2 regions of the Comamonas sp. MYb21 genome follow, and region 2 is predicted to be linked to the other one. Evidence: riboswitches for the same ligand, from Rfam matches in the RefSeq annotation. Region 2 holds a riboswitch; the other holds the start of a gene.

Region 1 (10,746 bases), on a different contig from region 2:
GCGCCAGACTGAGCTCGGCATGCGGCGTCCAGTCCTTGTCCTCGCCAAAGCCTTCGGTCTTGGCATTGCCCAGGAAGAGCCGCTCGAGCTTGACGCCCTTGCTGGCCAGGTAGTCACGCACCGTCACGCCCCGGGCCAGCGCCAGCTCGCGCATCGCATTGTCGGGCACGCTGATGCTGGTCAGCAGCAGGGTTTCCATCTCGGCCACCGGGATGTCGCTGGCCATGCCCACCAGGTTGCGCGGCTTCTGGATATCGGCACGTTTGTACACCTCCTTGAGCAAGGCGGGGTACTCGGCAGCGCTCACGGCCTGCACGTCTTCGGGTTTGCCACCGGCGCGCACCGCGCTGCGGCGCTTTTGGGCCAGCACCAGGTCGTCGATGCGGGCCTTGCGCCAGCCGTCCTTCTCGCGCTCCAGGTCGGCCTGGCCGGCAACGGTCAGCTGCAGCGCCGGCCGGTCCTCCAGCGCCTTGGCCACCTTGTCCAGACTTTGCTTGCTGTCCGCATCCAACACCGCACTGCCGGGGGCAAAGGGCACATGGCTGGCTTCGCTGCCGCCACCAAAGGCGCCCGAGAGCAGCGCAAACGGCGAGGTCACTGCCTTCATGATCAGGTTGCCAATCACCTTGAAGATGATCGGCGCCAGGCGGAACTGCGGATCGTTGAGCGAGCCGCTGATGGGCAGGTCCAGGTCGATCACGCCATTGCGGTCAGCCAGCAAGGCCACAGCCAGCTTGACCGGTAGGCTCGCTGGCGCGCCCTGCACCGCATCGCCAAAGGTCAGCTGGTTGAGCACCAGCTTGTTGCTGGCCGTCAGCAGGCCCTCGGGCGTCACGTCGTACTGCACGTCCACACTCATCTTGCCGCGCTCGATACCGTGGCCGGCGTACTTGATGCTGTAGGGCGTCAGCGGCGACAGCTCCAGATCGCGCACCTTGCCATGGATATTGAGCGCCAGCGGCTTGACCAGCGGGTTGAGCTTGCCGGTGATCTCCAGCGACGCGGTGCCTTCTGCCTTGCCGCGCAGCTCCAGCTCGGCCAGTTGCAGCTGGCCGGCCGTTGGCTCGGACGAGAACGCACCCATGCGCCCGGCGAGCTCGGACAGGTCGGCCGAGTAGTTGGGCCGCACAAACTGGTCGCTGAACTTGACGGTACCGCCGGCGAGCGTGATCGGGCCCATGTCGATGATGGGCCCCGTGGCGGGTTCGGGGCTGGTGGGCGCAGCCGGTGGGCTGACCGCTGCAGCACCCGATGCCTCGACCACCACGCCTTCGGATGGCGCGGCCGCATCGCCAGCGCCCGCAGCACTGCTGCCGCCCAGGTCCTGCAGATTGAGCTTGCCGTTCTCCTGCACCACGAGGCGCGCATAAAAGTCGGTCAAGGCCGTCTCGCCCACTTGCACTTTCATGCGCTGGCCCGGCACCATGTCCACGGCCAGGGCGCGCAGGCTCAGCAGCTTCCAGTTCAGCAGGTCATCGCCCGCCCCCATCAACCCAATGCCCAAGGTACCGGTACCCCGGTTGGCAGCAGCTGCAGCCGCCTTGCGGCCAGTCTCGCTCGCGCCATTGCCGTCGTCGTCGCCAGCATCATCACCGCTGGCCGGCGCTGCGGCGGCCACCAGGGGGCGCACGCGCACATCGTCCAGCCCGGCATCGCCCTTGACATGCAGCACCGGCCCCTTGTCCGATTGCGCATAGTCCACCGTGCCCCGGAAGTTGGCATCCGCCCGCACCAGGCGCACTGGCAGCAGGGCCGCCGCATAGGGCTCAAAGGCGTGGATGGGCAGCTGGCTCACATTCAGGCGCCCCACGGCCGACACCGGCGCCAGGCCCAGGCTGCCGTCATAGGCGATGCGGCCGGGCTCGGCGCGGCCGCTGCCAATCCGGCCCGAGAGCTTGAGCGGCGAGGGCTTGGCCTTGGTCGCCAGTGGCGCATAGTCGCGCAGCTCCAGATCCCAGCCGGTCAGGCGAAAGGCGACCTTGCGGGCGGTCGATTCATCCTGGAAGGCCAGCTGGGCACCCTTGATGGCAACCAGGTCCAGCTGCACATCCCAGGGTTTGCTGGCTGCGGCCTTGCTGGACGTAGCCGCCTTTGCGGGCGCCTTGGCCTCATTCTGGCGGGCCTGCGATGCGACCAGCCAGTCTTCAAACATCATGCGCCCGTCCTTGGCGCGCGAGACACCCAGCACCGGCTCGACCAGCTGCACCGAGCCGAGCTTGACCTGCTGGGCTTCGGTATCCAGCACGGCATCCTTGACCAGCAACTGGCGCAGCTCCAGCAGGTTGTTCTTGCCCTTGAGGCCGATCGCAGGGCCATGGGGCGGCGCGCAGTTGGCCTTGCTGTTGCACTGCAGGGCCACGTCCGACACGCGCATCTGCGCCAGCGCCACCTTGAGCGCCGTGCCCTGGCGGCTCAGGTGCATCTCGCTGTCTATCGTGCCCAGCAGGCCGGGCTCGATCACCCCAGTCAGATAGGAAGCGCCCAGTTGCAGCGGCAGGCCCGTGGTGCTCACATCCACCTCGGCCATCTGGTCGGTTGCCTTGCCCGAAAACACCAGGCGGCCGGTAGACGGCACACCCTGCGCACCCGACAGCCCCGACGAACCCTCAAAACTGAAAGGCTGCTTGAAGGGCCAGGCAATCTGCTGGGCCTCCATGCTGAAGTCATCGAGCTGTACGCGCGCAGGCAGCGGCACGCTTTCATCGACCCAAACCCCCTTGAGGCGGCTGAGCTTGAGCGCATCGACCCGCACCGACCAGGCAGCTTGGCCGCTGCTGGCTTTGCCTACGGATGCGCCAGTTTCGGCAGCGACTGCCTGAGAGTCCGCGTTGTCGGTCTTGCCAGCCTTGTCGTCCTTGGCTTCGGGGCTTGCACCATCTGCACTGGCCACGGAGGTTGCAGGCTCCGCCTTGTCTGCGGTGGCAGCGGTGTCTGTGGGCTTGGCGGCCTGCGGGGCATCCTCAGCCCGCCCCGGCAGCGCCTGGCCCTGGGCATCGAGCAGGCTCAGCTGGCCATTCTTGCCCCGCTTGAGCGACAGCTGCGCGCCATCCAGCGCCAGCTGGGCGATATGCACCTGCCCCAGCAAGGGCTGCACATCGGCCAGCTGCACATCCAGCCGCTCCCAGCCCAGCAATTCACCGCCGGCCGCGTCGTGCAGCTGCACAGCGCTGGCATGCACCTCGCCGCTCAGGCGCACCTGCGTCTTGTCCTGCTGCTCAAAGGCCAGTGCCAGGTCGGCATTGAGCACGCCGGCCACCAGCTTGACGGGCAAGGACGCGGGAATATAGGCCAGGTAGGGCTGGAGGTCGAGGTCCTTGATCGCAAATTGGGCCTCGGCCTTGCGGTCATCGGCAAAGGGCGTGGCCTCGGCATGGCTGGCAAACTGGCTGCCATTGAGCACAAAGGCCAGCTGGGGCAGCACCTTGATCTCGCGCTTGGATTCGAGGTTGCTCAGAAAAGGAATGCCCAGCTGCAGGCCCTGGAGTTCATGGGTCTGGCCCACGGTATCGTCGCGGAAGGCCACCTGCCCCTCTTTGAGCTCGATGTTGTAGAGCGCAAAGTGCGCCGTCTTGCCGTCATCGGGCGGCGGCTCAGGGCTGCGCAGCTTTTGCAGAATGTCGTCAAAGTCAAATTTCCCGGGGGCGGTCTGCGCGATGCGCAGCACGGGCTTGTCCACCTGGATGGCATCGAGCACCGGTGCGAGCCTGAACACCGACTGGATATCGGCATCCACATAGATGCGCTCGACCGCCAGCATCGCCGCGCTGTCTGCCTGGGGCCCGGCGATCTGCAGGTCGCGCACGGTCAGCTCCAGCGACCAGGGCTTGAACTCCACCGCCCCGATATGCACCGCCCGCCCGAGTTTTTCCGTGCCCAGCTTCTCCCCCTGGGTGCGCAGCAGCCAGGGCAGCAGCAGCCACGACAGCGCCCACAGCAGCAGCAGCGCCAGCAGGCACCATCCCAGCCGGCGCAACCAGCGCATCGCGACGACCTTTTTCTTGTTTGTTTCTTGCGTTTCGCTCACGGCGATGATCCTCACTCAGAGTCAGTACGGCCCACCCCATGGTATCCATGGCTGCGATGGCAGGCCCAAGATCCATTGTGCACAAATAAGCCGCTGTGGCGGCGCTGGCTTAGCACACAAAAGCGGCATCTGTCGCTGGTTCACAATCGTTCAAATCCTGCAGGCTGCCCCAGGAAACGGTGTGCCTCTCTATATATAGAGGAAAAACGCAGTTTCTATGGCGGCACCCCCTGCGGTAGCGGCACGGCCAGGGCTAAAGGCAGCAGGGGGCGATGCCGCGATGCACGGATCCAACAGCCGGATCGGGCAGCCGCCCGACCGACCGCCTCAAACACGGCCATGCTTTTCACACTGCGGCATGCCAAACCGCAGCGTGGAGCCGCAAAAACACAACGCCAGGCCCTGCTTTTTTGCGTCCACCTATTTTTTACCCAGGTATAAATACCAAAAACCTGATGTAGCCATGGGTTATTGGCTGTTTTATCCTGGTTTTTATACAGTTTTTTGGCCTTTTCAGGTGAAATTTGTGTAGGCGCAGATGACCGCATGATGACCAAGACCTGCCCGCCCAAATCAGGCCAGCGTTTTGCGCGGCCCGCAACGGTTCTGTGCGCCTATGCGCAGGCGGCACCCAGGCACCGCCCTGGGCTGCAAAAGCGCAAATGGGGCTGCGTGCTACACCAAAAACAGAGCACAACAGCCGCGCAGCATTTGATAAAGATTGACTTTTTGCTGCATCCTTTATATCAATCAATGTATTTAAAAGATTAAATACAAGCTATTGAACCCATAAAACGGGGTCCCCGACAGGGCCCCGATCCGGTGCTTTTTCTGCCTGCCATCCCAGTTGCAGGGGTGGCTGCCGCCCCTGCCTGGATCCGGCCCTGCGGCAGCCCGCTATACACGTTTTTTTATTACTTTTTTTTCTCATTTTTCGATTCAATAGTGTTGACTGAGTATTAAGCAAGCTTCTAGAATTCAGCCCATTGCATTGATTGCTGATTTTTTAGTCAACACCCCTCACGGTGTTTTGATCGTAGCCCCTGACACGCAAGAGCGTGCTTGAAACGACAAAGGGCCGTCTGCAACGCAGACAGCCTGCCGGAGACCACACAGGACAGTGTGGCTCCACCCTGCCAGACCCCAGCCCGGTGCACTATCCGCCGGGCTATTTGTTGGAGGTGGCGGGACTTAGAAAGGAAAAATCCCTATGACGGCTCCCGCGCAAGTGGATGCCGGTGCGCGCTCATTGAGCGCCACCATCAGCCGTGGTCTGATGACCATGGCACACAACAGTTTTGCTTTGATCGGTCTGGTGGTGGCGTTCTGCGCCCTCACCCTGGTGTCGCGCGACGATCTGCGCCACGCCGGCGAGGCGCAATTGCGCAGCTGGCTGCAGGCCCGCACCCATGCACCTGCCGTTGACCTGGCAGGTGCCGATGCCGACGCATCCACTGGCGACGATGCCGCCATGGTGGCTGCCGTGGACCGTGCCACCGCCAGCAACCCCCAGCAATTGCCCCGCAACCAGGCCAATGTGGCCTATTGGCTGGCCAAGAAATACCGCGTGGCGCCTGAGCCCCTGGCCGTGCTCGTCTCCGAAGCCTACCTGGTGGGCAAGGAAACCAAACTGGACCCCACCCTGATCCTGGCGATCATGGCCGTGGAGTCGAGCTTCAACCCCTTTGCCCAAAGCTCGGTGGGTGCGCAAGGCCTGATGCAGGTGATGACCAAGATCCACACCGACAAGTACGAGCACTTCGGCGGCCACTTTGCGGCCTTTGACCCGGTGACCAACCTGCGCGTGGGCGTCAAGGTGCTGCAAGAATGCATTGAGCGCGCCGGCTCGCTCGAAGGCGGCCTCAAATACTATGTGGGCGCAGCCAACCTGCCGACCGACGGTGGCTACGCCGCCAAGGTGATGGCCGAGCACTTCCGCATCAAGCAAGTGGCCGAAGGCCGCAGCAACACGCCCAAGGCACCGGTGGCCCCCACTGCCAAGCCTTCGCTGTCGGCCCAGGCGGATACGCCCGCCGCAGCCGGCACCGTGGCCGACAAGGCCAAGGCCGCCAGCAACAGCGCAGCTGCAGGCAACGCTTCTGAAACCGTGGCCCTGGCCGACAAGCAAGCCGCGCTGCCAGCAGCGGCCAAGGCCGAGGCCACCGCCGTGGCCATGGGTTCCTGACCAGCCCCTCCGGCTCATCGCCCTCTTCGCACAAGCACCCAGCCGGGTGCTTTTGTTTTTTCTGGCCCTGGCACAGCTTCCCGGAACCGGTTTTTATCCAGACGTGGCGATAAACCCATTGCCCCAGGCCGGTGCAGCCTGGGCTACACTAGCCGGGTACGCGACTGGCGATAGACATCTGTATGACCGGATTGTTGACGTGGAATGCAGGCCCGGCCTGCAGCAACCACCGGGGAGCGTACCGTGCAGTGCCAGGGCGAGCGCATCGCCCCCCGCACCCGCCACGTGTTAGCCGTGCGCCTGGGCAGCCCCTGTTTTCGCCAACCTCACTGTTGGCAGGCAGGGCTCACTTCTGACTCCAACGACCGCCATGTACCAACGTAACATCCTTGTCGAACAGACCGACGCAGAACTCTTTGCGGCCATCCAGGCCGAAAACCAGCGCCAAGAGCAGCACATCGAGCTGATCGCCAGCGAAAACTATGCCTCCCCCGCCGTGATGTGGGCCCAGGGCACCCAGCTGACCAACAAGTACGCCGAAGGCTACCCCGGCAAGCGCTACTACGGCGGCTGCGAATTTGTCGATATCGCCGAGCAACTGGCCATCAACCGCGTCAAGCAACTGTTCGGCGCTGATGCTGCCAATGTGCAGCCCCATTGCGGCGCATCGGCCAATGAAGCGGTTTTCCTGGCTTTCTTGAAGCCCGGCGACACCATCATGGGCATGAGCCTGGCCGAAGGCGGTCACCTGACCCATGGCATGCCGCTCAATATCTCCGGCAAGTGGTTCAACGTCGTCTCCTACGGCCTGAACGAGAAGGAAGAGCTGGACTACGACGCCATGGAAAAGAAGGCGCACGAGACCAAGCCCAAGCTGATCATCGCCGGCGCATCGGCCTACTCGCTGGAAATCGACTTTGCCCGCTTTGCCAAGGTGGCCAAGGATGTGGGCGCGATCTTCATGGTCGACATGGCCCACTACGCCGGTCTGATCGCCGCTGGCGAATACCCCAACCCCGTGCCCCACGCCGACGTGGTGACCACGACCACCCACAAGAGCCTGCGCGGCCCCCGTGGCGGCGTGATCCTGATGAAGGCCGAGCACGAGAAGGCCATCAACTCGGCCGTGTTCCCCGGCCTGCAAGGCGGCCCGCTGATGCACGTGATCGCAGCCAAGGCCGTGGCCTTCAAGGAAGCGCTGACGCCTGAGTTCAAGCAGTATGCCCAGCAGGTCAAGACCAACGCCCGCATCGTGGCCGAGACCCTGACCGAGCGCGGCCTGCGCATCATCTCCGGCGGCACCCAAAGCCACGTGATGCTGGTGGACCTGCGCGCCAAGGGCATCACCGGCAAGGAAGCCGAAGCCGTGCTGGGCGCTGCCCACATGACGATCAACAAGAACTCCATCCCCAACGACCCGGAAAAGCCGATGGTCACCAGCGGTATCCGTATCGGTACGCCCGCGATGACCACCCGTGGTTTCAAGGACGAAGAGGCGCGCCTCACGGCCAACCTGATCGCCGACGTGCTGGACAACCCACGGGACGAGGCCAACATCGCTGCCGTGCGCGCCAAGGTCAACGCCCTGACCGCACGCTTCCCCGTCTACCGCTGATCTGACCTGCGCCCGCGCCTATGAAATGCCCCTTCTGCAGCCATCCCGATACCCAGGTGGTGGAGACCCGTGTTGCAGAAGACGGCGGCTTTGTACGGCGCAGGCGCCAGTGCGGCAACTGCGAAAAGCGCTTCACCACCTATGAGCGGCCCGAAGTCAGCCTGCCGGTCATCGTCAAAAAGGACGGCCGGCGCATCGACTACGACCGCAGCAAGCTGCGCGGCTCATTCAGCCTGGCGCTGCGCAAGCGCCCGGTCCCCATCGACAAGGTGGACCTGGCGCTCGAGCATGTCGAGGACAAGCTGCGCACCTTGGGTGCGCGCGAGGTGCAGACGCATTTGATCGGCGAGCTGGTCATGGCCGAGCTGCAAAAGCTCGACAAGGTGGCCTACATCCGCTATGCCAGCGTCTACCGCAGCTTCGAAGACATTGACCAGTTCAAGTCCATCGTCGACGAGGTGACAACCCCGCCGCCCGAGCCCAAGAAAGACAGCGCCCGTAAAAAGGACTGAGGCACAAAAAAATGCGAACCCCTGGGTTCGCATTTTTTCTTTGGGAGCCGGCCACGGAGCCATCCCGGGCTGCGCCTTGTCAGTCTTGCGGCGCCTCGGCGGCAATCGGCCCCACCGCCTGCACCACATCGCTGTTCTGGGCGCGGTGGCGCAGCGCATGGTCCATCAGCACCATGGCCAGCAAGGCCTCGGCAATCGGTGCAGCGCGGATGCCCACGCAGGGGTCGTGCCGGCCCTTGGTGATGACCTCGGTGCTCTTGCCCTCGGTATCGATGGACTCGCGCGGGCTGATGATCGAGCTGGTGGGCTTGATGGCGATGCGGATCTCGATGTCCTGGCCGGTGCTGATGCCGCCCAGAATGCCGCCGGCATTGTTGCTGCGAAAGCCCTGGGGGCTGAGCGAGTCGCCATGCGTGGTGCCGCGCTGGGCCACGCTGTCAAAACCGGCACCAATCTCGACGGCCTTGACGGCATTGAGCCCCATCATCGCGTAGGCGATGTCGGCGTCGAGCTTGTCATACAGCGGCTCGCCCAGGCCCACCGGTACGCCGCTGGCCTGCACGCGGATCAGCGCGCCGCAGGAATCACCCGCCTTGCGCAGCGCATCCATATAGTCTTCATAGCGGGTCACATCGGCCACCGGCGCAAAAAACGGGTTGTTAGGCACATGCGCCCAGTCCTCAAAAGGCAGGGCCACCTCGCCCACCTGCAGCATGCAGGCGCGGAACGCGGTACCGAACTTCTCCTTGAGCCACTTTTTGGCCACGGCGCCAGCGGCCACCGTGGGCGCCGTCAGGCGGGCCGAGGAGCGGCCGCCACCACGCGGGTCGCGGATACCGTACTTGTGCCAGTAGGCATAGTCGGCATGGCCGGGGCGAAAGCTCTGCGCAATATTGGAGTAGTCCTTGCTGCGCTGGTCGGTATTGCGGATCAGCAGCGCAATCGGCGTGCCCGTGGTCTTGCCCTCGTAGACGCCCGAGAGGATTTCCACGCTGTCGGGCTCATTGCGCTGGGTGACAAACTTGCTGGTGCCGGGGCGGCGGCGGTCCAGGTCCTGCTGGATATCAGCCTCGCTCAACGCCATGCCCGGTGGGCAGCCGTCAATCACGCAGCCAATCGCCGGGCCATGGGATTCGCCAAAGTTGGTAACAGTAAATAAGGTGCCGAAGGTATTGCCGCTCATAGCCCGCCATTATCACTGATGCCGGTGCCCCACGCAGCCCTGCAGGGCTCACCAGCGGGGCTGGTCACCCCCAGGCGGCTGGCCGGCGTGGAGCCAGCCGCCGGGCAGGCCCTGCAGCACGGCGCTGTGGCGCACCGCACGCAGGCGGCCAAAGCCGGAGTCCAGCGTCTCCAGATAGGCGCCCCGCGGCGCGCCGCGGGGGGCCGTAGCCGCCGCCGCGGCGGCCCGCCGCGGGGCCCGGGGCGGGCGCCCCAGCGCGCCGCGCGCCCGCGCTACCTGCACATGCCAGCTGCCGCCCTGCGTAGCCTGGCGGTACAAGGCCGCCTGTATGCCAAAGGCCAGCAGAAAGCCTGCGCTGTAATCCAGAATCTGCAGCGGCAAGGCGCGCAGCCCCGCGCTGCCAAACGCCTGGCCCTCGGCCCAGTTGATGCCGCAGACGGTCTGCACCAGCGAATCAAAGCCGCGCCGGTCGGCCCAGGGGCCGCTGCGGCCATAGGCCGACAGGCTGGCATAGACGATACCCGGCCGCAGCCGGGCGGCAGACTGCGGGTCCAGCCCCAGCGCGTCCAGCGCGCCCGGCCGGTAGCCTTGCAGCAGCACATGGGCCTGGCCCAGCAACGCGGCCATGGCGCCCTGCCCTGCCGGGGTTTTCAAATCCAGCAAGGCCGAGCGCTTGCCCCGGCTCATATCGGCAATGGCCTCGATATTGGGCAGAGCTGGCCCATTGAGCATCAGCACATCAGCCCCTTGCGCCGCCAGGCTGCGGGCTGCTACGGGCCCTGCCAGAATGCGGGTCAGGTCCAGCACACGCAGGCCAGCAAGCGGCCGGTGCTGGGCCGGCACAGGCCCATCGCGGGGGGCGGCGGGCTGGTCGCTGTCCAGCTGCGTGATGGCCACCAAGGGCTGCGCGGCCACCGCCGCACTTTGGGGATGGGCCTGCCAGGCTTGCGGGCTGCGGGCCGCTGCCACCACCAGGCCGAGCGTTGCGGCACGCTCCTCCGCTGCCTGCGCCGTCCAACCTTGGAGCGCATCCGCCACCTGCTCCCGCGTGGTGGCCGCGCCGGTGGGCAGGCCCAAGAGCCGCAGCATGCCATCGCGGTGGTGCGCAAAATTGGCATGGATGCGCAGCCAGCCCGGCTCGCCGCGATCGGCGCCGCAGGCATAGAGGCCTGAGATGGGCGCCCAGAGATTGGGCTGCTCGCCGTCCAAGGTGAAATAGCCACTGCA
Region 2 (10,746 bases):
GTCTAGCCAAGTCGGGGCGATTCAATGATTGTTTAACTCCGATGAGAAATGGAAAGCTCAAGATCGGCATAACCTCATTTGATCTTGAATACCGTTCAATGTTTGGCGATGCCATCGTCGTCGCTGAAGAGGAGATGCGTAGAAGATATCCGCAAGGATGACGCGAGTACCTACGAACATAGAGGAAGCCACAGCCTGAAAACCCCAGCTCCATGCAAGTAAGCTCTCACGCCCGCCCATCATCAGATTTCCATCAATGCGGGCTCGCAGTGGGCCGCATGATGATCTCGCTGGTATCCACATCCGCCGGCTGCGAGATTGCAAAATGGATGGCCCGCGCGATCGCCGATGCGCTGATGGCCACCTTGCGAAACTCCTTCATCTCTTCGCGGCCAGCGGCATCCGTGATGGTCTCCGCCAACTCCGACTCCGTCACTCCAGGGCTGATCGTGGTCACGCGGATGTCGCTGCTTTCCTGCCGCAGCCCTTCCGAGATGGCCCATACCGCGTACTTGGTGGCGCAGTACACGGCGGCGGTCGGCGACACCGCATGCGCGCCGATGGAGGCAATGTTCACGACATGCCCAAAGCCCTGTTGGCGCATGGCGGGCAGCACCGCCGCAATGCCGTGCAGCACACCGCGAATGTTCACATCGATCATCCAGTCCCACTCCTCCACCCGCAATGCGGCAAGGGGTGACAACGGCATCACGCCAGCGTTGTTGATGATGGCATCGATGCGTCCATAGCGATTCAGCGCATGGTCGGCAAAGGCCTGCAGTTGCGCACGCTGGGTCACATCCAGCGCCAGCGCTTCGGCCACACCGCCTGCGTTCTGGATATCGGCCACGATCTGGCCCAGTTTGTCGACCCGGCGAGCGCCGAGCACAACGGTAGCACCGTGCGCAGCCAGCAGCTTGGCGGTGGCCTCACCGATACCGCTGCTGGCACCGGTGATCAAAATGACTTTGTCGAGCAAGTTTTTCATAGCGAACTTTCTGCACATGGCGTTGGAAAGTTCAAACTGTAGGCAGCTTGGTTTGATCAGAGAAGTGCGCCAATGCTGCACAATTTGGTTAGACTTTCTAACCAATGAAAGACGAACTCCAGCTCCTCCACTGCTTCTTGGCGGTGGCCAAAGCGCAAAACTTCCGTGCTGCCGCCGACCAGCTGGGCGTAACACGCTCTGCCGTCAGCCAAGCCATGCGCAAGCTGGAGGACCAACTGGGCATCGCCCTGGTCCACCGCACCACCCGCCATGTACGCCTGACCGAGGCCGGCCAGACGCTGCACCAGCAAATCAGCGGCCCCTTGGCTGCCGTGCAGGTGGCGCTCGAAGAAGTATCCGAAGAAGGCCCAGCGCGCGGCCTTTTGCGCGTGGCGGTCACCTCCATCGCCGAGCGCTTTCTGTCCGGTCCCTTGATCAGCGCCTTTACCGCCGCCCACCCGCACATCACCTTGGATGTCACCGTCACCGATGACGAATCCGACATCATTGCCGGCGGCTTCGATGCCGGCCTGCGTCTCGGTGAAGTCATCGAGCAGGACATGATCGCCATCCCGCTGACAGGGCCGCAACGGCAAGTGGTCGTCGCCACCCCCGCCTACCTGTGCGCACAGGGAACACCCCAGCACCCCAATGACCTGCTGGGCCACCGCTGCATCGGCTGGCGCGCGGAGCTGGAGTTCGCCCCATACCGCTGGGAATTCCAGGAAAACGGCCGCGATTTCAGCCTCGCGGTCGCCCCCCGTGTCACCACCAATGACATGCTGCTGATGGTGCGCACCGCGCTGGCCGATGGCGGCATCACCATCGGCATGGAGGAGACCTTTGCGCCCTACCTGGAACGCGGGGAGCTGGTCTCGGTGCTGGACAGCTACCTGCCCTACTTTCCCGGCTTTTACCTCTACTACCCCAACCGCAGAAACCAGCCGCGCAAGCTAAGGGCCTTGGTGGAGCATGTGAAAGGCTGGGTGCCGGTGGGCGGATCTTTGCCCGGGTCCATATCGGCTTAAGTAGCAAGAGAGATCAGCAAGCTGCAGGTGATCTGCAGGCCCGCGCTTGTTCGCCGAATCACTTTTGGCTATGCTGGCCGGGTCATGTGACTGGCGAAAAAGATGGAGCACCATCAGGGAGCATGATGCATGAGCCGTTCGCCTGGGCGTTTTGGTATTCCTTCCATTCCGGAGATTTGATGACTAACGCCCCCCATCCCCTCAACGCCCCTTTCTGCTCTGCCGAGGCCCTGGACCTGCGCAGATCCCCACTTCTTGTTCCCTCACGCTTCCACGGTGTGCCCTTTGTATTTGAGCGCTACCCTGGCGCCCCTGGTGTCAGTGGGCTGACCGGTGGCGCCAACTGCCAGCAATACGCCTATGAGTTTTTACGCGAGCACGGATTCTCCATTGGCGATTTGCGCTCCAGCAACTTGTGGGAAGACTCGGAATATACGGATGAAGTTGCCACACCACAGGCCTTTGATCTGGCCCTGGTGCATGACCGCCCAGACGCATGGGGTGCCCATGTGATGGTTGCAGTGGAGAGCGATCTTTTCCTGCACCTTTCGATCCGCATTGGCAGGCCCGCCGTGGAGACATTGGCCGAGGTCATGGCGCGCCCCTATTACCAGCACCTGATTGGGTTCAAGCGCTGCCGGTTTCGTGACATCGTTGGCGGGGCGAAAAATGAAAGGAGGGCTGGTGTATGCACCGTCGCCAAGGCAACGGGAGAACTATCGCTTAATTTGCAAGGCTGATGACAGCTCATGCATGGCCAACATCGGTCAGCCGCATAGTTCACTTCAACGACTGGTGCAGGCTGGTCGCAGTCGCTGAGATTTAGCAAGCCTGTAACCGCTGCCGCCGATACCAGACGTTGTCCTGCTATCTAGCCAAGTTTCCGCTGTACGCCTGAAACCGGAAGCTTGCTGGATCGCAGTGCGCCAGACAGCCTGAACGGCAGCTCTCGAAAGCTGCGAACTGGTGCTGACGACCCGTTGTCGACATTCTCCGGGAGCGACCGATACAGCAGATTCCAAAGAACAACGGCCATTCAGTCGGACGCGTCGGTTGGCTGGACGTCGGCCAAAGCCGACATCGCAGCGGCTTGGGTGTGACGGCAGGCTGGCCGCTGACTTTGGCAGCACTAAGCAGCCGGACGGCAGCTTGCCTTCGTTGCTCGCTACGCGGGATTTTCCGGTATGCATTGCCCTTCAGGAGATTTAGAATCTCGACTTCATGCTGTTGAGCCGCTATGAAGGCTCCGCTTCACCCGTTCGCGCCTTTATCCGACCAAACGTCTCCAATTCAAGGAATTTTGACTCATAGTGATATTCAGGAATCTTTCGCTTGAGCAGCTCGAAAAAGTTCCTATCATGCGTCGACAATATAATCTGTCGGTCAAATTTTCTAGAAATAGTACGCAACAGGTCTATCGTAGCCAGTACGTTGATTGAATCCATAGAGTGAATTGGATCGTCAATGAAGATGCATCCAACTGGCTCTCCATGCGCCTTTACATGAAGTGCGCGTGCCAGAAAAATGCTTAGACTAAGTATGTTTACCTGAGCTGCACTGAAGTAAAGGTTAGGTGCGATGCAGTCGCCGGCCTCGTCCGAAACGAGGACGTGGAGACGCGGTTTTTCCCCTTCTGGAAACTCGCACGTAAAGCGAACCTCTTTGAAGTCCGGGTGTGGATCGATTTTCCTGTAAATCGAATTGATTAAATCAGTAAAAAAGAAGCTACTGATTCTCGAATCCAACCTTTGAATGACGTGCGTGTATTCGCCATTAACTTTAGCGCTGAGGGCCTCATGCCTAGCCTTCTCAGTTAGTAGCTTATCGAGTTGTTTCCGCGCCTCAATCGATTCGACATAGGGAAGCGCGAGCTCCAATTGTTCGCCTAGCAGCGCATATTGCCTAGCCAACCCTGTTGTTGTCTCTTTCTGTTGCGCATACATCGCATTTGCGGAATTAATGCCATCCACGATCCTTTCAGGCAGCCACGACAAATCGTACTTTGGCAGATGCGAGCCGATCTTAGATACGAACGTAGAAATTTCCGCCTCCGATTCAAGCCGTGAGCGTTGGTTCGATTGTTCCTCGCGCTCTACGGAGGCCAGGTCATCTGTGCTCGGGTTAGGCGCCGTGGCCTCCTCCTTCTCCAACTGATCTCGCGCATCCTTCAACTGCTGCAAAGCAGCTGCTGCTTTACCCTGGCTGTCTCCCAGCATCTGAGCCACGTGCTGCCTTAGTTGTGCAGGATCGACGGCATTTGACAAACAAACGGCCATTAATTCTTTGTACACCTCGCCACCTTTAGCCTGCTCCGCCTTTGCCCTTGCCTCGCCAATCGCTTGAATCAGCAGTTTCACCGCGTCTCTGCGGAGTTGAGCCTCATCCTCCGAACGAGAGAGGTCCGACTGTTCCGTCGAGCGACGCTCGGAAACCTCACGAATATCTTTTGCTAACTTTTGGCCAAGTTGCTCTGCACTTAGATTCAGCACGAGCTGAGCCGAAGTCTGTGCGCGAGAGGCCGCAGCCTGAATGTCGCGATCGAGCGACTTTATTTCTAATGTGAGCGCTTGCAACTCCCGTTCGCTCTGTGAGACTCCAGCTCGGAAGTCAAGTACTGCCTTATTCTTTCTCTGATTCCACTCCTCGATTAAGGCAGTGACATGCAGACATGATTCGTCGAAGGCGGCCTGCGCATCATTCTGCTTGTGGAGCGCGGCTGCTTCCAGTTGATTAAGTAATTGATTGCCCAGGATGTTCTGCAAAAGCTCGTCGGGGCTCGCGTGTTCTTTCGTGCATAGCGGGCATTGATTCGAAGGCGTTTTCGCTAGTATCTCGCAGCCGAGTGACACCAATGTCGCAAATTGGCCTTTTTGCGCATCGAATGCTGCTAAAGCATTTCTCGCGGCCACAAGAAGCTCAGCCCGTCGGGCTTTCTCAAGAACAGCTTGCTGAACAGGAAGTACGGATATGCCCTCTTCCAAAATCATGGTCAATTCAACTGCGTTGATTGATTCTTCGGTAATTTCTAGGCCAATCAGACTTTCGAGATTACTCCTCTCCAAATCACGCTTCGCGGTTAGCACATTAAGACGTTGTTGGCGGTCGTCCCTTTGAGCCTGTCTTTCGGCGATAACAGCGCGCCCTTCGTTGAGATCACGAAATATTTCGGGGGCCTGCTCTCGTAGAGCCACTAGTGCGTTCGCATTAACATCCAAATCTTGCAACGATGTCTTGCATGTTGCGATGCGTTCTTCCCAGCTTTCAAGCTCCGCCTTCTTGACTTGAAGCTGCGCTACCGACTCTTGCTCTCGTGCAGTGATTTGAGCAATTTGACCAAGCGTCTCTTCGAACAAAGGTACTTTGCTCAACAAGGTCTGATGCCTTATCGTGTCCGCGTGTGTTCGTTCAACGAACTCAGTCGAATGCGCGACTTTCTCTTTGAGCTTGGCGTAGCGATTCAGAGCATGACGCCGTTTCTCGAGTTCGGACAACGCCTTTATTGCAGTAGCTCTCGTCGCCATGGATTCCGCTATAACAGGCAACTCGACGAGCGCTGCCTGCAAGTCGGTCAGAAACCGCTCAAAGTCCGCGCTATTATTGTTCAGTTCGTGCAGCCGCTGCGCAATCAGATTGCGAAGATCGCGCTCGCTGTCTGCGTCAAAGCTCTGTGAGACCGATTCAATGCGCTCACCACGATCGACCAGACTTTGGATAGTCCGATTAACACTTTCGAAGATCCCGGTGTCAGTCTGTTTTGCGAGAACTTCTTCGTATCTTCGCTGCTCCTCGGACATGCCTTTTAGCAGGATCGTCAATTCGCGCCTAAGGGCAACGAGATTGGCGCGATAGGTATCATCGCTATCTCCGAAGTTTTGCATAAACCTGTCATAGCGCGCGTCAGGCTTCTCCTCTCGAAGGAATCCGTCGATGGCCTCTTGAGACAGGAAAACTCCCGCGACCTCTTCCATTCCGTGCACCGGTGCTTCGCGTTTGAAGAGATAGTCTCGGCTACCAGCGCGCGCCTTCGGCACATCTTTAATGACATCCCCGAATCCGATTCCCGTTACGGTCACTCGTGAAGGCGCAGAATCTGGGATTACACGATTCCGCAAAATGTGTTGACGACGACTCTCCTGATTCTGAGCTCGAGATATATTATCGTTTTCAACGCGAGTGTAATCGCGAACGAATCGCTCGATATTATTCGTAAGCGCCCACTCTACAGCATCGTAAAAAGATGTTTTACCAAAGCCGTTTGGGGCATAGATGGAAATAAATTGTGCAGGGTCGCCCGACGGAGTTGTGAAGTCAAAGGTTCCATCGCTTTTCTTTTCATATGCGCGGAAACCTTCAATGATGACTTTTTTGATTTTCATGAGAAGGATCCTAGACGCTCGAGAAGTTCATTGATGCGACCGCGCCGAATTTCGGAAGAACGCTCTTTTCCATCGAGAGGAAGTTTCGAGGAGGCCGAGAGGAATTCTCGAAATCGATTAGAGTTCTCAAGCTGATCGCACAGTCCGTCCACTACATCCGAAAGCTTAAGGTCTCGCCCTAGAATGGAATTCTCCAGAGCCTCTCGCACGACAGTGTCGGAATCCGAGGCAAACGTCGGTCCTGCTAATACCAGCTTTCTGAGCGCGAACCTATCGTTCTCAATGCGGTACTTGAGGTGCTTGTCCATCGCCGACGGTGTCACCAACGCGAGGTAGATGTTCCAAGACAAAAATTCGTCTGGCAACGAAGACTGGTATTCAACGGCGATTTCGTTGTTGATCAATCGCCAATATTTTTCGCAGGTTTCGTTGTCTGAAAAGCGAGCTACAAAGCAACTGATTAAATGCCTCTCGTCATCTGACTGAAAGAATGCAAAATCGACAGCCGGCGCGATACTTTTCAGAAAACCTACATCCAGATTATTGGGCAATAGCTGCACGATAGGCCTCCGCTAGCAACTGCAGTACGGTATGTTCATCAAGTCCAAGTTTATTGTCGTAAAGTTCTTCTTGCCGAACAATACAGTCCATGTGGAGACCATCAAGATGAAAAAGTCTCACTTTGCCGATAGGTTTACGCGGAATTCCGATGTCAAACGCCCCACTCAGGGGAAGACCGATATCTGGCACCACTCTTGATAGGTCTTTGATTGACCTGGTTTTAGCAGGCGACCCTTCGATCCGATTGCTAACAAGCACCAGGCCGTCATCAGCAAGACCACCGAGGTCAGATTGGATGATCCGTTCAACGAACGCTGTCCACTCGCCCTCGGAGCCACTGTATAGAAATCGACGTCGTGAACGTAATTTCTCGATATAGTCCGCATCGACAATTTGTGGCCTGTCGAGCAATACAGACAAGGTTAGGTACTCTAGCCACGAAATCCAAAGCTTCCTGTCAAGCAGGCTACATTCGGGATCCTCTTGAACTAACAGCCTCTTCCCAAAGATGTTCAAGATTCCATTGGGTGTTGGAGAGTCAGTAGCGAGGTTTGTTCGAATAACGCTAAGAAGGGCCGTTCGCAGACGTTGCAGCGTTGCGGGACATTCGAAGCCAGGTAGCGGAAATACTGCATTCGCAAGCCCAGCAAACGACAGCAAGAACGGCGGCAAGATCGGAGGGAATCCATGATCTCTGATCAAGTTGTCGAACGCAGGTATTCCGATGCAACGCAGCCAGTTGTGGCCCTCTTGAGGCCGACCTTCCATCTCGTACTCGACCGCGACAAGAATCCAGCGGTTTGCGACCTTGATATACACGCCACCACCTGAGACCCCTCGAACTTCATCAACTGTCGCAAAGCTCTTAGTGGAGACATCGATCGACAGTGCGTCGAAGTTCTCTATCTGCCCAGGGAAAAGCCGGAGCGGCTCGTTCGAATTGCGTCGAATTTCTGGAAATCCGACCAACCACATCGATTGCTCCATCTCGACCGACGTCGATGTCGCCGTGGGGTCAAGTGTCTGACTGACCACCACGATCACTGCAATATCGAGCATTGGGGAAACGATGAGCTGCCTAACTTCAATCTCGGTGCCATCCCGCAATTTCACGACAGTCTCGTTCGGCTCCATGAGCGATGCGACATTAGTCCGCTCTTTAAGCAGATTGTGGCGTGCTGTCAGAACGTACGAGTGGTCGGCGCTGAGCGCTGTCACCAGCACGCCAGACCCATCGTTGACCATCACCGCCCGCTGATATATCTCTTCTGGTCTAAGCGCGCTCACAGTATCAACTCTCCTGTGAGCGCTTTTATGTTCCCGTAGGCAGCACGCTCTTCCAAATTTGGAAAGACGTCGTCTCTGACTGCCTCGTAATTGAACAGTATCTCGCTATTCGGTTGCATTTCATTGATTCTGGCGAGGGTGATTTTGCTCGGTAAAGCATGACGCATGCCATTGGTCGAAACAACGAATTTCTCGCATCGAATTAACGACAGCAGGTCCTCGCTTGTGTTCGCTTTGCTGCCATGGTGCGATAGCTTGCAAACAGAGACTTCTAGTGGGTTCTCGGACGATACGCCTAAATGCTCTCGAAGCGCCGAGCAGACAGTGGATGGGAGCGCGTCTCCGAGAAGTAAGACTCTATGTCCCTGCGTTTCGATGAGAACCGCTATCGAGCTTCCATTATGTACAGATGTGTCTTCGACAAACTTGTCATTGGCCCGCAACTCAGAGAGCGACAGGTGGTAGTCTTTTGCCACGCCAGAAGTGAGCGAATCAGCTTTTTCCGTCTCCCACTTGGAAAGCAACTTGGTCAGTTGCTGTTCCGTCGGCGAAAGAATAAATATCTTACCGTGCTTGAACAAGATCTCCCGGCCATCTACAAACCTGACTTGCCGACGCGAGGTACAGTACCCATCCAAGAGGGCGTCGAACTCTACGCCCTGAGCAATGCTCGTAAGGCGGTCTTCAGGATCGGCTATCCAGATGTCTGATCCCTCAGGTACCTGCGTGTTGAAGGCTTGGGCAATTACTTTTCCGGAGTTGAACCAGACGTCATTTGCAATGACGGAACGGTACTTATCTTGCCGGCAAGCCTTCAATAGGCCTCCGATATGATCGTCATCGACATGGGTCACTATCGTGAGGTCAAATCGCTCGCCTCTCTGTCGCAGATCCTCTAACACCTCTTGCAACGGGCCCGCTGTTCTCTTCCCACCTTGGCGACGCTCGTAACACTCTGACGGACCGCCGTCAATCAAGATTCGGAACGTCTCAGTGCCCACGCATGTCTCAATGACAATCGCATCGCCGTGTGCCGCTTTCAGGAAACTTACTTTTAGAGTCATCAACAGCTCAGGTAACGTTATCTTCGGCGACCGTGTCAGAGGATCATGTACGTTTATATCTTTGCTACCCGACCTATATGGCGACAAAGTGATCTCTGACGCCGGCAACAAGAGAGGCCACCGACGCATCAAGGGTCCCTGTAAGCGATCATAATGTACCTCACCTGCCACGCTGGATCAGTACGCTGAACATTCACGCATCGTACAAAGCGCAAAGGTTAAACATGCCAGCGTAGAGCCGCTACAGCTTATCATGGGATCCGCACCGTCGGAAACCGGATGGCCGAGGTGGTCGTAACGGAGCCTTTGCTGATTCAACCAGTTGGATCCGACACTATCAACGCTGATAAGGTTCGCTATACGCTAGGCTGCCGACTTAGGATGCGAGCACAATCAATGTCGGAAATGGCCTATGAAGACGCGTTCGTCTATAGCAATCGGATGGATCGTTACAGAGACGAAGCCGACACCTGAACGTCCGACTGACGACGCACACGAACGGCGGTTTGTGGCCGGCAGCCCCAGTTCGTGGACCTCGCTGACAGCTGACTTCTCCGGACGTATCAGGAGGTCTGCGTCCTTGTGCATCCATGCGTTCACGCCATCGGCCATGAGCCATCCTTCACGTCGGTGGCAGAATTTGTCCCAAAGGAGGCTCGAATACATGGCGTGAGCGAAGCAGATTGTGGTGGTGGTGGTTGGAGATGTCTTGAAGGTGGACGAGCTTCATCAACGATTTACGAGTGCTTTGGGATTTCCTGATTTTTATGGCAAAAATTGGGATGCATTCTGGTATCCCATAGTTGTGCTTGTTGAGATGCCGCATGTTCTTCGATTGGAGGGATGGCAGGAACTGGTCCAACACCTTCCCTGTGAAGCTGCATTGATGAAGGAATGTCTTGAGCGCATGCAAAGAGACTTCCCTGAGCATGCTGCAACGGTTGAGTACGCATAGCACCTATGCCTCTCACTAGCCTGCGGCACTTTCCAGTATTGAACCAGCTCAGAAGGATTTGGCATGAATGGCAGTAAGGTGGCATTCTGTGACAGGCGCAGATCGGCCACAAAGAGTCGTTCGGCATCGTGACGCAAAGCAGTCTCTCGGGCGCCGCTAGAAAGAAAAACCCGAGCTACTCGCCAGAAAAAAGACAGCTCCAGCAATTGCCCTTACGCCCCTACCGCAATGGATCTGAATCGCAAGATCTCGCCGAAGGCCAAAACGCAGGGGTTCTGCGTTGCAATGGGAAAGCGGCTCACAACGAAGTGCTTGATTGCGTTCAGATTCAACTCCCCTAAGAGCGTTTGCTCGCGCGCGCGTTCCTTCTCGAGCGCCTTCCGGTAGGCCTGGTCAAGGGAGCGGTTGTAGCGAACGAACCTTCGTACGTCGGCCTCGATTCGATTCAAGTCGACGAGGTTATTCTTGCACTGAACGTTGTAGATCA

What was found. A riboswitch is a leader RNA that binds a small molecule or an ion and turns the genes downstream of it on or off. The one in region 2 is predicted to bind ZMP and ZTP.
Region 1: linked by a shared signal. The riboswitch ahead of glyA (serine hydroxymethyltransferase) and the one ahead of WH367_RS19875 (hypothetical protein) in region 2 are both predicted to bind ZMP and ZTP.

What each region holds. Positions count from the first base shown of each region.
Region 1 covers NZ_JBBGZC010000008.1:247,791-258,536, forward strand. Annotated here, with positions in the region: gene WH367_RS13875 (DUF748 domain-containing protein) at 1-4,024, opposite strand, end outside; gene WH367_RS13880 (hypothetical protein) at 4,571-4,795, shown strand; gene WH367_RS13885 (lytic transglycosylase domain-containing protein) at 5,235-6,209, shown strand; ZMP/ZTP riboswitch at 6,360-6,522, shown strand; gene glyA (serine hydroxymethyltransferase) at 6,580-7,824, shown strand; gene nrdR (transcriptional regulator NrdR) at 7,845-8,336, shown strand; gene aroC (chorismate synthase) at 8,416-9,519, opposite strand; gene WH367_RS13905 (CoA transferase) at 9,568-10,746, opposite strand, start outside.
Region 2 covers NZ_JBBGZC010000014.1:54-10,799, forward strand. Annotated here, with positions in the region: gene WH367_RS19865 (SDR family oxidoreductase) at 254-988, opposite strand; gene WH367_RS19870 (LysR family transcriptional regulator) at 1,093-2,016, shown strand; ZMP/ZTP riboswitch at 2,093-2,171, shown strand; gene WH367_RS19875 (hypothetical protein) at 2,196-2,756, shown strand; gene WH367_RS19880 (AAA family ATPase) at 3,252-6,392, opposite strand; gene WH367_RS19885 (ABC-three component system middle component 1) at 6,389-6,952, opposite strand; gene WH367_RS19890 (ABC-three component system protein) at 6,933-8,240, opposite strand; gene WH367_RS19895 (ComEC/Rec2 family competence protein) at 8,237-9,304, opposite strand; gene WH367_RS19900 (barstar family protein) at 9,999-10,259, shown strand; gene WH367_RS19905 (hypothetical protein) at 10,472-10,746, opposite strand, start outside.